Regions from separate parts of the Weizmannia sp. CD-2023 genome, predicted to be linked through region 1. Evidence: predicted binding sites of a transcription regulator. Region 1 holds the regulator's gene; each other region holds the start of a gene.

Region 1 (4,291 bases):
GAAGATAAGTCGGCCAGTTCTTGATCGTAATAGCCGGTCATAACGTTGGAGCCATATTCGATCGTGCCGGATATCAGCGGGATTCTCCGGATAATCGATTTCAAAAGCGTTGACTTGCCGATGCCGTTCGGGCCGACAAGGGCAACACTGTCTTGTTTTTTGACTGAAAGATGGATGTTTTTGGCAACCGGCTCCCCGTCGTAGCCGATGGCAGCATCCCGGACATGAAGGACTTCGTTCCCGCTTTGTTTGGCAATTTCAAACGAAAACCGGGCAGATTTTTCATCGCCAAGCGGCTTGTCCATCAATTCCATTTTTTCCAGTTGTTTCCTCCTACTTTGCGCCCGCTTTGTCGTGGTGGCACGGGCAATGTTTTTTTGGATGAATGCCTGCAATTTCGCAACTTCTTCCTGCTGCTTTTCATATTGTTTGACCTCTCGCTCGTACTGGGCGGCTTTTTGTTCCAGATACCGGCTGTAGTTGCCGTGGTATTTTTTAATGGAATGCCTTGAAATTTCATAGACCTGGTTGACGACTTTATCCAGAAAATAACGGTCATGGGACACGATCAGAATGGCGCCTTCATAGCCTTGTAAATATTGCTCCAGCCAGGTGAGCGTTTCGATATCGAGATGGTTTGTCGGCTCATCCAAAATGAGGATGTCCGGCTTTGTGAGCAGCAATTTCGCCAATGCAAGGCGTGTTTTTTGCCCGCCGCTTAATGTCCGGATCGGGGTGTTGTAGTCGTACTGGTCAAAACGGAAGCCATGCAGAACTGACCGGATATCCGCTTCGATCTGATATCCGCCTTCATCTTTAAAACGTGTCTGCAAAGTATCATAAGCATGCAGCACTTTTTCATACTCCGCCGGGCGGTTATAAATCTTAGGGTCGGCCATTTTTTGTTCGTATTCGCGAAGCTGTTTTTCCATATCCAGCAAATTTTTAAAAACCGACATCATTTCGTCCCAAATGGACAGATCCGATTCGAGTCCGGTATTTTGGGCGAGATAACCGATTTCGACACCATTCGGCATAATGATGGAACCTTCATCATAAGAAAGCTGGCCGGCGATGATTTTCAGGAGGGTCGATTTGCCGGCCCCGTTTCTCCCGACCAAGGCAATCCGGTCTTTTGTTTGAATTTCTAATTTTATATCCGATAAAATAAGTTCAGCGCCATAATATTTTGTGACTTGTTGAACTTGCAGCAACATCATCTTTATGTTCACCTCTATACCATTGTAAGTGTACAGGAAGGCGAACTGCAACTCAACCGGCGTGATCGGAATTTGTCAAAAAACTTTTCACATAAATTCGTAAAAACCCATGAAAAAAATGCTTACTTGTGATATATTTAACATAGTTGGAGAGAGAAAAAGGCGCATGCAGGCATTTTTTTAAAACATATTTTTTCTTTGCTCAGATAGGAGTAATATTATAATGAAGAATGGCAGCGCTGCCATTCTGGAATGGACGCACGATTGGAACCAACAGCACAAAAAACTTAAGCTTTCAACTTGGGGGATTTCACATGAAGGATGAATCAGTAAAAATACCGCAAGCCACTGCAAAACGGCTTCCATTATATTACCGGTACCTGAGAAATTTATATACACTTGGCAAGCAAAGGGTATCCTCGGCGGAACTGAGTGAAGCGGTGAAAGTCGACTCCGCTACGATACGCAGGGATTTTTCCTACTTCGGGGCACTTGGAAAAAAAGGTTATGGTTATAATGTAAAATATTTATTGTCTTTTTTCGGCAAGACGCTGAACCAGGATGAGATCACAGATGTAGCGCTGGTTGGCGTTGGGAACCTCGGTACAGCCCTTTTGAATTACAATTTTTCGAAGAATAACAGCGCACGGATTGTGATGGCATTTGACAATGACCCCGGGAAGGTGGGGAGCCATGTTGGCAATGTGCCTGTTTACAGCATGGACGAATTAAGAGAACGGCTTTGCGCGGAAGATGTGACGGTTGTGATTTTGACGGTCCCCGCTTCCAGTGCCCAGGCAGTGACAGACGAGCTTGCCAGTACAAATGTAAAAGGCGTTTTAAACTTTACACCTGCCCGGCTGAACGTGCCGCCGGATATCCGCGTCCATCATATTGACCTGGCCGTGGAACTGCAGGCACTGATCTACTTTTTAAAACATTATTCAAATGATGAAGAAAATTTGAAAGAAACAAAAGAGCCGGTTGCGAAGCCATAGCCAAAAAGCTTTTTTTCCGTTATCATAGTGGGTACAGGGGGTGGCCCGATTGAAAACGGAATGCAGGCGCAAATGGCAATGGCCGGATTTGGCTGTGGCGTGCAAAGGGAAAAGGGCGGATTCAACGCCGGCACTTAAAGGGGAACGGCGATGAATACGAAAAAAATGCCGGTTACCGGACACATCCAGGAATTGAGAAAGCGGTTAATTACCGTTCTCATTTTCTTTCTGTTTGCCCTGGTTGTTGGCTTTTTTACCGCAAAACCTGTTATACGTTATTTGCAGCATGCCAAAAATGCCGGCATGTTCACGATGAATGCCTTCAGGGTAACCGATCCTATTAAGGTTTTTATGGAAGTTTCGGTTGTGATCGCATGCCTATTGACCCTGCCGGTGATTTTGTACCAGCTTTGGGCGTTTATAAGCCCGGGGCTGTATGAGAAAGAAAAGAAACTGACATTAAGTTACATTCCTGTTTCCATCTTGCTTTTTATAGCCGGCGTTTCTTTTTCCTATTTCGTGCTTTGTCCGCTGATGGTGAAGTTTATGATGGGCTTGTCAAATGAAATGGGCATTCGTGCGGTGATCGGGATCCGGGAGTATATTCAGTTTCTGCTAGAGATCACGCTTCCGTTTGGCTTTGTGTTCCAAATGCCGGTCGTGGTCCTGTTTCTGACCCGGCTTGGCATCATTACGCCGAGACTGTTGAAAAAGGTAAGAAAATATGCGTATCTTGCTTTGATTGCAGCTGCCGGCATCATCACCCCGCCGGACGTGTTTTCGCAGCTGATTACCTTTGTTCCACTCGTTTTGCTGTATGAAGCAAGCACACTGATTTCGAAAATGGCGTACCGCAATGCCAAAAAAGCGGCAAAAGAAATGCCAATGGATGAACAGACGATTGCTTCTGAATAAGAAAGCCGTTTTCCGGACGGAGCCGGAAAACGGCTTTTATTTTTTCACTGAGTTTTTCAGCTTGAAATGGAGAAAGATCAGCCTGATGCCGGAACCCAGATCCAATGTTGCAATCAACAGCAGTAAATAAGAAAAAAAGCCCCAGCCGCCCACTTGTACCTGCTGAATGGCAAAATAAGTGAACAAAGCCCCGAGCAGGCAGTTTACAATCCCTGAAAAAAGTGGTCTCATCATAGAAGTCCTCCAATTGAGCTGTAAATTTCATGTACGGATGTCTGCAGAACGGACGGGTGCAAAAGCAGCCTCACGACCACAATCGTGTTCATGGAAACATGCGCAAACATGGAAACGGTGATCCGGTTTGTTTTCTCGTATAAATAAGCGAGCGTCAGCCCTAAAAGGGAATATAAAAACAAGTGGCTCGGTTCGGTATGCGCGAGTCCGAAAATAACCGAGCTGACAATACCGGATAAAAGGAATGAAAAGCGCCTGCGCAGCGTGCCGAAAATGATTTTCCGAAAAACGATTTCCTCGAGAATCGGCCCTGCGATCGAGCTGATGAGGATGACGAGCGGAAATCTTTCAATCAGCGCCATGATTTGCTGCGTATTGTTGGAGGCAGCCGGGGCACCGAATAATGATTCAATGATCGCGGCTGCAGTCTGGGCAAAGAAACAAAGAAAGACGCCGCCTATTGCCCATATGGCGGATGGCGCGGCCGGAAGCGGTTCAGTCCGGTCTGTTTCTTTCTTTGCGGCTTTTCTTAAAAAGTACAGGACGATGATCAGCCCGATGATAAAGCTGATGACGGTCCAAAGCGGGGGCGTCAATGTCCGCATGCTGTCTGCCGGTTCGTGGAAAACGTTCACCCCGGCATAGTAGAGCAACGGATACCCGACGGCGCCGGACAGCAGCATAAGGATGTACGTCACGAGAATATACACATACTCTTTTTTCACGCGTTCTTTTCCTTTCTTGCCAGTTCAAAGTTTAAAGGATCGCAAATTCGTCCAATATGTTCATTGTACTATTGAACCGGGCGGGGTTCAAATGCCGTGCGCAGAGCCAGCCTTTTCAGTTGCATATCCGGATGGTGATCAAGCATACTTATAAAAGGGCAAGCGGCTGAAATGGAGGCGCGCAACCGGCATCCTTTGA
Region 2 (4,291 bases), on a different contig from region 1:
AACTTCCGGCATTGGAAACCATCTTTGTTGTCGGGGAAAATGTCAAAGAAGAAGGAAAGTACGCAGACTATCTGAAATATTTTAACGAAGCTTCCGATAAACTGGAAATCGAATGGGTTGACCGGGAAGACGGGCTGATCCTCCACTATACGTCCGGTTCAACCGGAAAGCCAAAAGGCGTCCTCCATGTCCATAATGCCATGATCCAGCATTACCAGACGGGAAAATGGGTGCTTGATTTAAAAGAAGATGATATTTACTGGTGCACGGCAGACCCGGGATGGGTAACGGGAACTTCTTACGGCGTGTTTGCGCCATGGTTAAACGGCGCAACAAACGTCGTTGTCGGCGGCCGCTTCAGCCCGGCAGCGTGGTACAGAACGATTGAACGGTTCGGCGTCACCGTTTGGTACAGCGCCCCGACTTCGTTCCGGATGCTGATGGGGGCCGGCAATGAAATCATTAACCAATATGACCTCTCGACATTGCGCCATATTTTAAGTGTCGGTGAACCGCTGAATCCGGAAGTGATCCGCTGGGGCAATGAAGTATTCGGGCTCCGCATCCATGATACATGGTGGATGACGGAAACCGGCGCACAGCTGATCTGCAACTATCCTTGCATGGATATCAAACCGGGATCGATGGGGAAACCGCTCCCTGGCATTGAAGCGGCCATTGTTGATGACCAGGGAAATCCGCTTCCGCCGAACCGGATGGGCAATCTCGCCATTAAAAAAGGCTGGCCTTCCATGATGCGTGCCATCTGGAACAACCCGCAAAAATATGAATCTTACTTTTTCCCGAACGGCTGGTACGTTTCCGGTGACTCGGCTTATATGGACGAGGACGGCTATTTCTGGTTCCAGGGCCGCGTGGACGATGTCATCATGACGTCCGGCGAGCGGGTCGGGCCGTTTGAAGTGGAAAGCAAACTGATCGAACATCCGGCCGTTGCGGAAGCCGGCGTCATCGGCAAGCCGGATCCGGTCCGCGGCGAAATTATTAAAGCCTTTATCGCTTTAAGGGATGGATACGAACCGTCAGATGAGCTGAAGGAAGAAATCCGCCAATTTGTGAAAAAAGGGTTGGCCGCCCATGCCGCGCCGCGGGAAATCGAGTTTTGCGAAAAACTGCCGAAAACCCGGAGCGGGAAAATCATGCGCCGCGTCCTGAAAGCCTGGGAACTGGATCTGCCGGCCGGGGACCTTTCGACAATGGAAGATTGATAAAAAGAGCACCCCTGAAAACCGGAGATCCGGTTTTCAGGGGTACCCCTTTATTCCATAAAATCGACATTTAATCCCCTAAATTGGAAAAACTTGCTTTCATCCGGAAATAGCCGAAAGTTGGCAGTCTTGCCTGTCCGGAGTTTGACGAGTATAATATCCTCGTATTTATTATGCTGGAGAAAAGAAAAAGACATCCCCCGCGATATATGATCCATGGCTCGGAGGACATCGGACGACATGTTGAAAACACGCCTTATGCCAAAAGAAGTATTTCGCCTGACAATGGGGGAATGAACATTGACCAATTTATTAAGTGATAAGAATCTCAAGCAACTGAAATCGATGGCACATGCTACACAAAAAGTACCAAAAGGAACTTTTGTTTTTCGGGAAGGGCAAGCTGGAGAAAACTTTTTTCTCGTTCTATCCGGCAAATTTGAGATTAGTAAATTGACGGGGGATGGGAAAGAGCTATGCTTGCGCCTCTGTGGGGAAAATGCAGTAATTGGAGAATTAATGGTCTTTTCGAATAATGGGAAATACCTCTTTAACGGCCGTGCATTGGAAGACAGTGAGGTTCTCGTAATCAAAAATAAGGTAATCGAACAAGAACTGCTTGTAAATGCTGATTTCGCATTCGAGTTTTTGAAAATGATGACGGATCATTTCCGTAAACAGCATACGAAATTCCGTGATCTTGTATTGTATGGAAAAAAAGGTGCGTTATACTCTACATTAATTCGGATTTCAAATAGCTACGGTGTAAAAGTTGATGGCGGGATTTTGTTGGATGCGCCGATCACCCATCAAGAATTGGCGAATTTTAGCTCAACATCCCGTGAAAGTGTTACAAGGGAATTGAATGATTTAAAGAGTAAAGGCGTCATTTCTTTTAAAGGGAGAAAAATTATTATTCATAGTTTGGATTACTTAAAATCAAAAATCAATTGTGAAGGTTGTCCAGCATCATACTGTGTCATTGATTAGCATTTTTCAGCGGGAAAGAAACGGTTAAGGATATTCTTAATGGTTTCTTTCCCGCTTTTATTATGATCGTTGTCTGGCATCGTGATGTAAACCACTTTTTCTTCCTGATGGTCTTTTACAATATTTATGAGGAAGATATCCTTTTCCCAATGGCAGAACAATGATGATCAGCAAGCGAAAAAGAGGAATTAGAATACGATAAGTATAACCCCTTCGAACTTCCGGAGGGCTTTTTTTTTGCAAACTGAAGATGAAATGCCGGAAGAACAGTCAAAAATACTGAAGCAACAGACTGATAAGTATGTAATCTTTACAAATATGTGAATAACATGAGAGATGTGACGTACTGCACATTTCTTATGTTCATTTCCCGCTATATTGAACATATCAAATGAACTGAATGAGGAGTGAGCGATGTGAGGAAGAGGTCACCGCTTTTCAACCGCTTTAAATATAGTAAACCAATTGAAAAACATGCAGATGGACATAGCCAGGTCACCTATGGGGACAGAGAGTGGGAAAATGCATACCGCAGAAGATGGCAGCACGATAAAGTCATTCGTTCAACACATGGGGTGAATTGTACCGGATCCTGCAGCTGGAACATCTTTGTTAAAGATGGCATTGTAACGTGGGAAGGGCAGCAAACCGATTATCCGTCAACAGGCCCGGATATGCCTGACTTTGAACCGCGGGGCTGTCCTCGTGGCGCCAGCTTTTCATGGTATATATACAGTCCGCTACGTGTGAAATATCCATATGTCCGCGGCATTTTATTAACAATGTGGCGTGAAGCATTGGCAGAGCATGATAATCCGCTTGATGCCTGGAAAAGTATCGTTGAAAATCCTGAAAAGGCGAAACGCTATAAACAAGCTCGCGGTAAAGGTGGATTTGTAAGAGCGGATTGGGATGAAGTGTTGAAGCTTATTTCTACTTCACTGCTTTATACAACTTTAAAATATGGACCGGATCGCAATATTGGTTTTTCACCAATTCCAGCGATGTCGATGGTAAGTTACGCAGGTGGTTCACGGTTCATGCATTTGATGGGGGCACCAATGTTAAGCTTTTACGATTGGTATGCTGACTTACCTCCTGCATCTCCACAAATTTGGGGTGATCAAACAGACGTACCTGAAAGCAGCGATTGGTACAATGCTGGTTATATCATCACATGGGGATCAAATGTGCCGTTAACGCGAACACCTGATGCCCACTTCTTAGCGGAAGTGCGTTATAAAGGAACGAAGGTTATTTCGGTCAGTCCCGATTATGCTGAATCAACGAAATTTGCAGATGACTGGATGTGCGTGAAACAAGGGACAGACGGTGCTCTTGCGATGGCAATGGGACATGTCATTTTAAAAGAATACTATGTTGATCAGCAAGTACCTCATTTCCATAACTATGCAAAACAATATACAGATTTTCCATTCCTCGTCACTTTGAAAAAGCAAGAGAATGGTCACTATGTTGCCGATCGTTTTTTAAATGCAAGCGATATTGGCAGAAAAAGCGAAAATGGAGAATGGAAACCGGTGCTTTGGAATGAGCTTACGAATGATTTCGCCAACCCGAACGGTACGATGGGATCAAGATGGGATGGCAAAGGAAAATGGAATTTAAACATGAATGATGAAGAAACAGAAGAAGCGATTGACCCAAGATTATCTCTTTTAGGAATGGAAGACCAGATTACAAATATCCAAATTCCGTATTTTTCAGAGGAAGGAAATAAAGTGCTTGAGCGTGCGGTTCCCGTTAAAAAAGTGCAAACGGAAGAAGAAGAACTGTATGTGACAACCGTGTATGATCTCGTCCTTGCCAACTACGGGGTAGATCGCGGAATTGGCGGAGATGTTGCAAAAGATTACGACGAAGACATTCCTTTCACACCGGGATGGCAAGAAAAAGTGACAGGGGTTAAACGTGAGTTAGCAATCAAAATTGCCCGTGAGTTTGCGCAAAATGCAATCGATACGAATGGACGGTCAATGATTATCGTTGGCGCAGGGATTAATCACTGGTTTAACTCTGACATGATCTATCGCGCTGTTTTAAATCTTGTC
Region 3 (4,291 bases), on a different contig from region 1:
ACCAAAGCATAGGCGTTGTTGTTCTAATTTTCCCTTTATGCAATGTAAAGATTTCGTTAAATAATTTGACACCCGTTGGTATCGCGATAATCATCGTTGAGATCGAGAAGAACGAGTTTACGACTGCTGTGTTCCCCATTGTAAAGAAGTGGTGAACCCATGTGAAATAACTGAAGAATGCGATACCAGCCATCGCAACGACCATGGAGGCATATCCAAACAATCGTTTACCCGAGAATGTAGCGATAATGTCCGCGTAAATCCCAAGAGATGGCAGCAACACAATGTACACTTCCGGGTGGCCCCAGATCCAGAACAAGTTTGCCCATAACATCGGGCTGCCGCCTGAACCCATGGTAAAGAAGTGTGCGCCGAAAGTACGGTCAAACGTTACTTCTGCCAAAGCCACTGTCAAAACAGGGAAAGCAAAAAGCACGATGATAAAAGTAATCAAAGTAGACCATACGAACATCGGCATTTTCATTAATGTCATGCCCGGCGCCCTCATTTTCAGAATCGTGACAATGAAGTTCACGGCTGTTGCCAGTGTCCCGATCCCGGAAAGCTGCAGGCCCATTGCATAATAGTTGTTTCCGACACCTTTTGTAAATTCCGTGCCTGCAAGCGGGAAGTAGTTCGTCCAGCCGGCAGTAGGGGAACCCCCGATAATAAATGAAATATTAAAGAGGCACATCCCTGCAACCATTGCCCAGAAGCTGAATGCGTTCAAAAGCGGGAAGGCAACATCGCGCGCCCCGATTTGGAGCGGAACAGCAACGTTAATCAGGCCGAACAAAAACGGCATCGCCATAAATAAGATCATGACAACCCCGTGGGTCGTAAAGATCCCGTCATAATGGTTGGCATCAAGCAGATGCTGGTTCGGCAGTGCAAGCTGTGTTCTCATCATTAAAGCATCGACACCGCCGCGGAATAACATTAATACCGCAACGATAATGTACATAATCCCGATTTTTTTATGGTCAACGGTTGTCAGCCATTCTTTCCATAACCATTTCCATTTCTTGAAATAGGTTAGAGAAAAGATCACAGCGGCCGCGCCAAGTGCCATGCCAACTTCGGCGGCATATATGGCCGGTTCACCGGTGACGAAAAAATCACTAAGTTTCACACTGTTTTCCTCCTATTCCAATGATTATTTTCCGCCCATATCCATACCGGACATATCGTGGTGGTGATGGTGATTTTGTTTCTCACCTTTTTCCGATTCTTCATAATAGCTTTTTTGTTCATCCGGTTTATCCCATTTTAAATGGGTTCCCGTGTAAGTCTGTCTTCCTACGAGGCCTTCTTTTTTAATCAGTTTTTCATAATCCGATTTTTTCATTTGAGGCGCTCTGCTTTTGACTTCCTTCACCCACGCATTAAAATCTTTCGGTGTTTGGGCCAACACATCGAAGTCCATCTTTGCAAAGCCTTCCCCGTTGAAGTTTGCGTTTCTTCCTGTATATTCGCCAGGGTGGTCTGCAGCCAGAATCAGCCTCATCGTCATGTTCGGCATCGTATATTTCTGTCCGCCAAGTTCAGGGATCCAGAAAGATGCCATCGTACCGGATGATGTCAATTCGAAATTGATTGGCCGCCCAGCCGGGATGTTTACATAGTTAACGGTTTCAATGCCCTGTTCCGGATAACTGAAAATCCATTTCCATTCCGATGACGTGACATAAATCGTTAAAGGTTTTTCGCTTTTCATGGATTTTGGCGTTTCTTCAACCGAATAGTTTGCTTTAACGGTTGGAATGGCAATGGCGATAATAATCAGCACCGGGATAATGGTCCACACCGTTTCCAGCACTTTATGGCCGTGGATTTGCGGCGGTTTATAATCAGCCGGCAGACGCGACGCCCTGTATTTTATCACCATATAAAGATACAACCCAAGGACAACGACGAATACAAAGGCCATTAAGATGGATGAGTAAACAATCAAATGATATTGTTCCCGCGCCATTGGGCCTTGTGGGTCGAGCACTGCAAATTTGGTGTCACATCCGCCGAGCAAAAAGAGCGATGTGAGGGACAAAAGCAGCACCAGTTTCCAAGGTAGTTTCCTCAACACATTTTTTCTCTCCTTCCGGTTTGGTAAAATAGTGTACAAATAAAAGCAAATGAAAAAAAGGTGGTACTTTTATTTTTTCACCTTTATTATGGTGCTAACCTATTTTACATTAAAAAAATATAGATGTATTGTCTTTTACCCTTATTCCGCCATGTTTCATAAAAATTTCATAAAAAGTTCATATATTTTTCATAGAATTGTCAAATACTGGCATTATCCAGAAATAATTTACAACTTTGTGAAGGAATACGGTATTTAATATTTTGGAAAAGATTTCAAAACCATTTTGGGAGGAAAAGTGTTTTTAACGTATAATGTTAAGGGAAACAGAAAGGGGTTTTACGGATGATAAAAGCTGTGATTTTTGATTTCGACGGGCTGATTATGGATACGGAATCGGAACACTATGAAGCGCTTTGTGAAATTTTTCGCGGCTACAATTGCGAGATGCCGCTTGAACTATGGGGAAAGGGGGTAGGCACGCATTCGGGTTTTAAGCCGTTTAAATATCTTGAAGAGCAGATCAAAAAGCCGCTTGATACAGAAAAACTGGACCACGAGCTGGAGGAAATGTTTTTAAAACGGCTCGAAAAAGGCGCGGCCCGCGAAGGCGTGGAAGATTATTTAAAGTCGGCCAAGAACCTCGGGCTTAAAGTCGGACTGGCTTCAAGCTCTGACAGGAAATGGCTGCACCGCTATTTGCGCCAGCTTGGCCTTCTCGCTTATTTTGACTGCATCAAATCTTCCGATGACGTTGAAAAAGTCAAACCGGACCCAGCTTTGTATTTGAAAGCGGCCGGCTGTCTCGGCGTGGAACCGGAACAATGCCTCGTCTTCGAAGATTCGCCAAACGGGTCGCTTGCGGCAAAACGCGCCGGTATGGCATGCGTAGTCGTCCCGAACCGGGTAACAAAAGACCTCAAGTTCGGCGAGATTGACCACCGCCTCGGGTCAATGGCAGAAACGCCGCTTGAAGAAGTAATCCGGTTTATTGAAAGCCGTTGACAGAACAACCCGCTTCTGCATGCCGGAAGCGGGTTGTTTGTTTCCACTATTCCTTAGTCACCAGACAGATTTTCTTCCAGCATTTGCGTGACTTTTTCTTTTTCAGCATCTGACACCGCCAAATAATAGATCCCGTCAAAGTTGGCATCGGTGCCTTTTACTTCATACTGGGTAATGTTTTTGGCGGCATTCCGGTAATTTTTCTCAATCGTAAGCATGTCATTAAACGTCATATTTGTTTTGACATTGTCGCCAAGCGTATCAAGGATACTGCTGTATTTTGCCACAGAAGAAATGCTGGTTGCTTTCCGGATCAGCGCCTCGATCACTTTCCGCTGCCGTTTATTGCGGCCAAAATCGCCTTCCGGATCAAGATGGCGCATTCTGACATAGCCGAGCGCCTGGGCTCCGTTCAGATGAATTTCCCCTTTTTTGTAATGGTACCCTTTTTTATAGTACCCTTCGTCATGCCAGTCAATTGTGTTGTTGACGGTAATGCCGCCAACCGCGTTGACCAGTTTTTTCAGGGCCTGCATGTTGATTTTCACATAGTAATCCATTTGGATACCGGTAAAGTCCTCAACGGTCTGCAGTGCCATACTGGTTCCGCCATATGCATACGCAGCATTGATTTTGTCATATGTGCCGCGTCCGGCGATCAGCGTCCTTGTATCCCGCGGGATGCTGACCAGCTGTGTCGTGCCTTTTTTCGGATTAATGGTCATCACAATGATGGCATCGGAACGGCCGCTGTCATTTGCACGTTCATCCACACCAAGCAGCAAAACGGAAATCGGCTGCCCGTTCTGGCTTGAGATGCTTTCATTTGAAGTGCCTGCCAACGATTCATGCATTTTATTAGCCGCAGCTTTTGCCGAGTGATAAACATAGTAGGCATAACCGCCACAGGCGATGACCAGGATCCCAATTAAGCTTAAAAAAGACATCAGGATTTTTTTCTTCATCGGCGGCCCTCTCTTTTTTCGTCATATAATTGTTTATTATAGCATGATTCGCTACGCTTGAATATCCTTTTTTGTCGATTCCCATCATATCCCGGTTGTATCAGGCATGGCTGTGCTGCCGCTTTATAATCATCCGCATTTTGAAAAGAAAGCATTAAGAAAAATTTAAGTTTGCGCCCCATAATGAAGCCGGAAAGCAGAACAGATGGTTCCTGTTAAAATTGGAAAACAAAAAAGG

The links. The regulator Rex, encoded in region 1, represses fermentation and respiration genes when NADH is low (regulators of the CRP and FNR family bind a similar motif). The targets are predictions, from matches to a motif close to TTGTGAAATATTTCACAA.
Region 2: P9687_RS14020 (nitrate reductase subunit alpha) is a predicted target of Rex. The motif match lies at 2,556-2,573, and genes of this name have one in related genera.
Region 3: qoxA (cytochrome aa3 quinol oxidase subunit II) is a predicted target of Rex. The motif match lies at 2,347-2,364, and genes of this name have one in related genera.

What each region holds. Positions count from the first base shown of each region.
Region 1 covers NZ_JARTJQ010000044.1:24,528-28,818, reverse strand. The annotation lists gene P9687_RS06365 (ABC-F family ATP-binding cassette domain-containing protein) at 1-1,220, opposite strand, end outside; gene P9687_RS06360 (redox-sensing transcriptional repressor Rex) at 1,535-2,218, shown strand; gene tatC (twin-arginine translocase subunit TatC) at 2,369-3,133, shown strand; gene P9687_RS06350 (YdiK family protein) at 3,170-3,367, opposite strand; gene P9687_RS06345 (CPBP family intramembrane glutamic endopeptidase) at 3,364-4,092, opposite strand.
Region 2 covers NZ_JARTJQ010000095.1:11,118-15,408, forward strand. The annotation lists gene acsA (acetate--CoA ligase) at 1-1,229, shown strand, start outside; gene P9687_RS14015 (Crp/Fnr family transcriptional regulator) at 1,575-2,219, shown strand; gene P9687_RS14020 (nitrate reductase subunit alpha) at 2,636-4,291, shown strand, end outside.
Region 3 covers NZ_JARTJQ010000027.1:13,594-17,884, forward strand. The annotation lists gene qoxB (cytochrome aa3 quinol oxidase subunit I) at 1-1,132, opposite strand, end outside; gene qoxA (cytochrome aa3 quinol oxidase subunit II) at 1,157-2,083, opposite strand; gene P9687_RS03125 (HAD family hydrolase) at 2,429-3,088, shown strand; gene P9687_RS03130 (LCP family glycopolymer transferase) at 3,142-4,053, opposite strand; gene P9687_RS03135 (hypothetical protein) at 4,275-4,291, shown strand, end outside.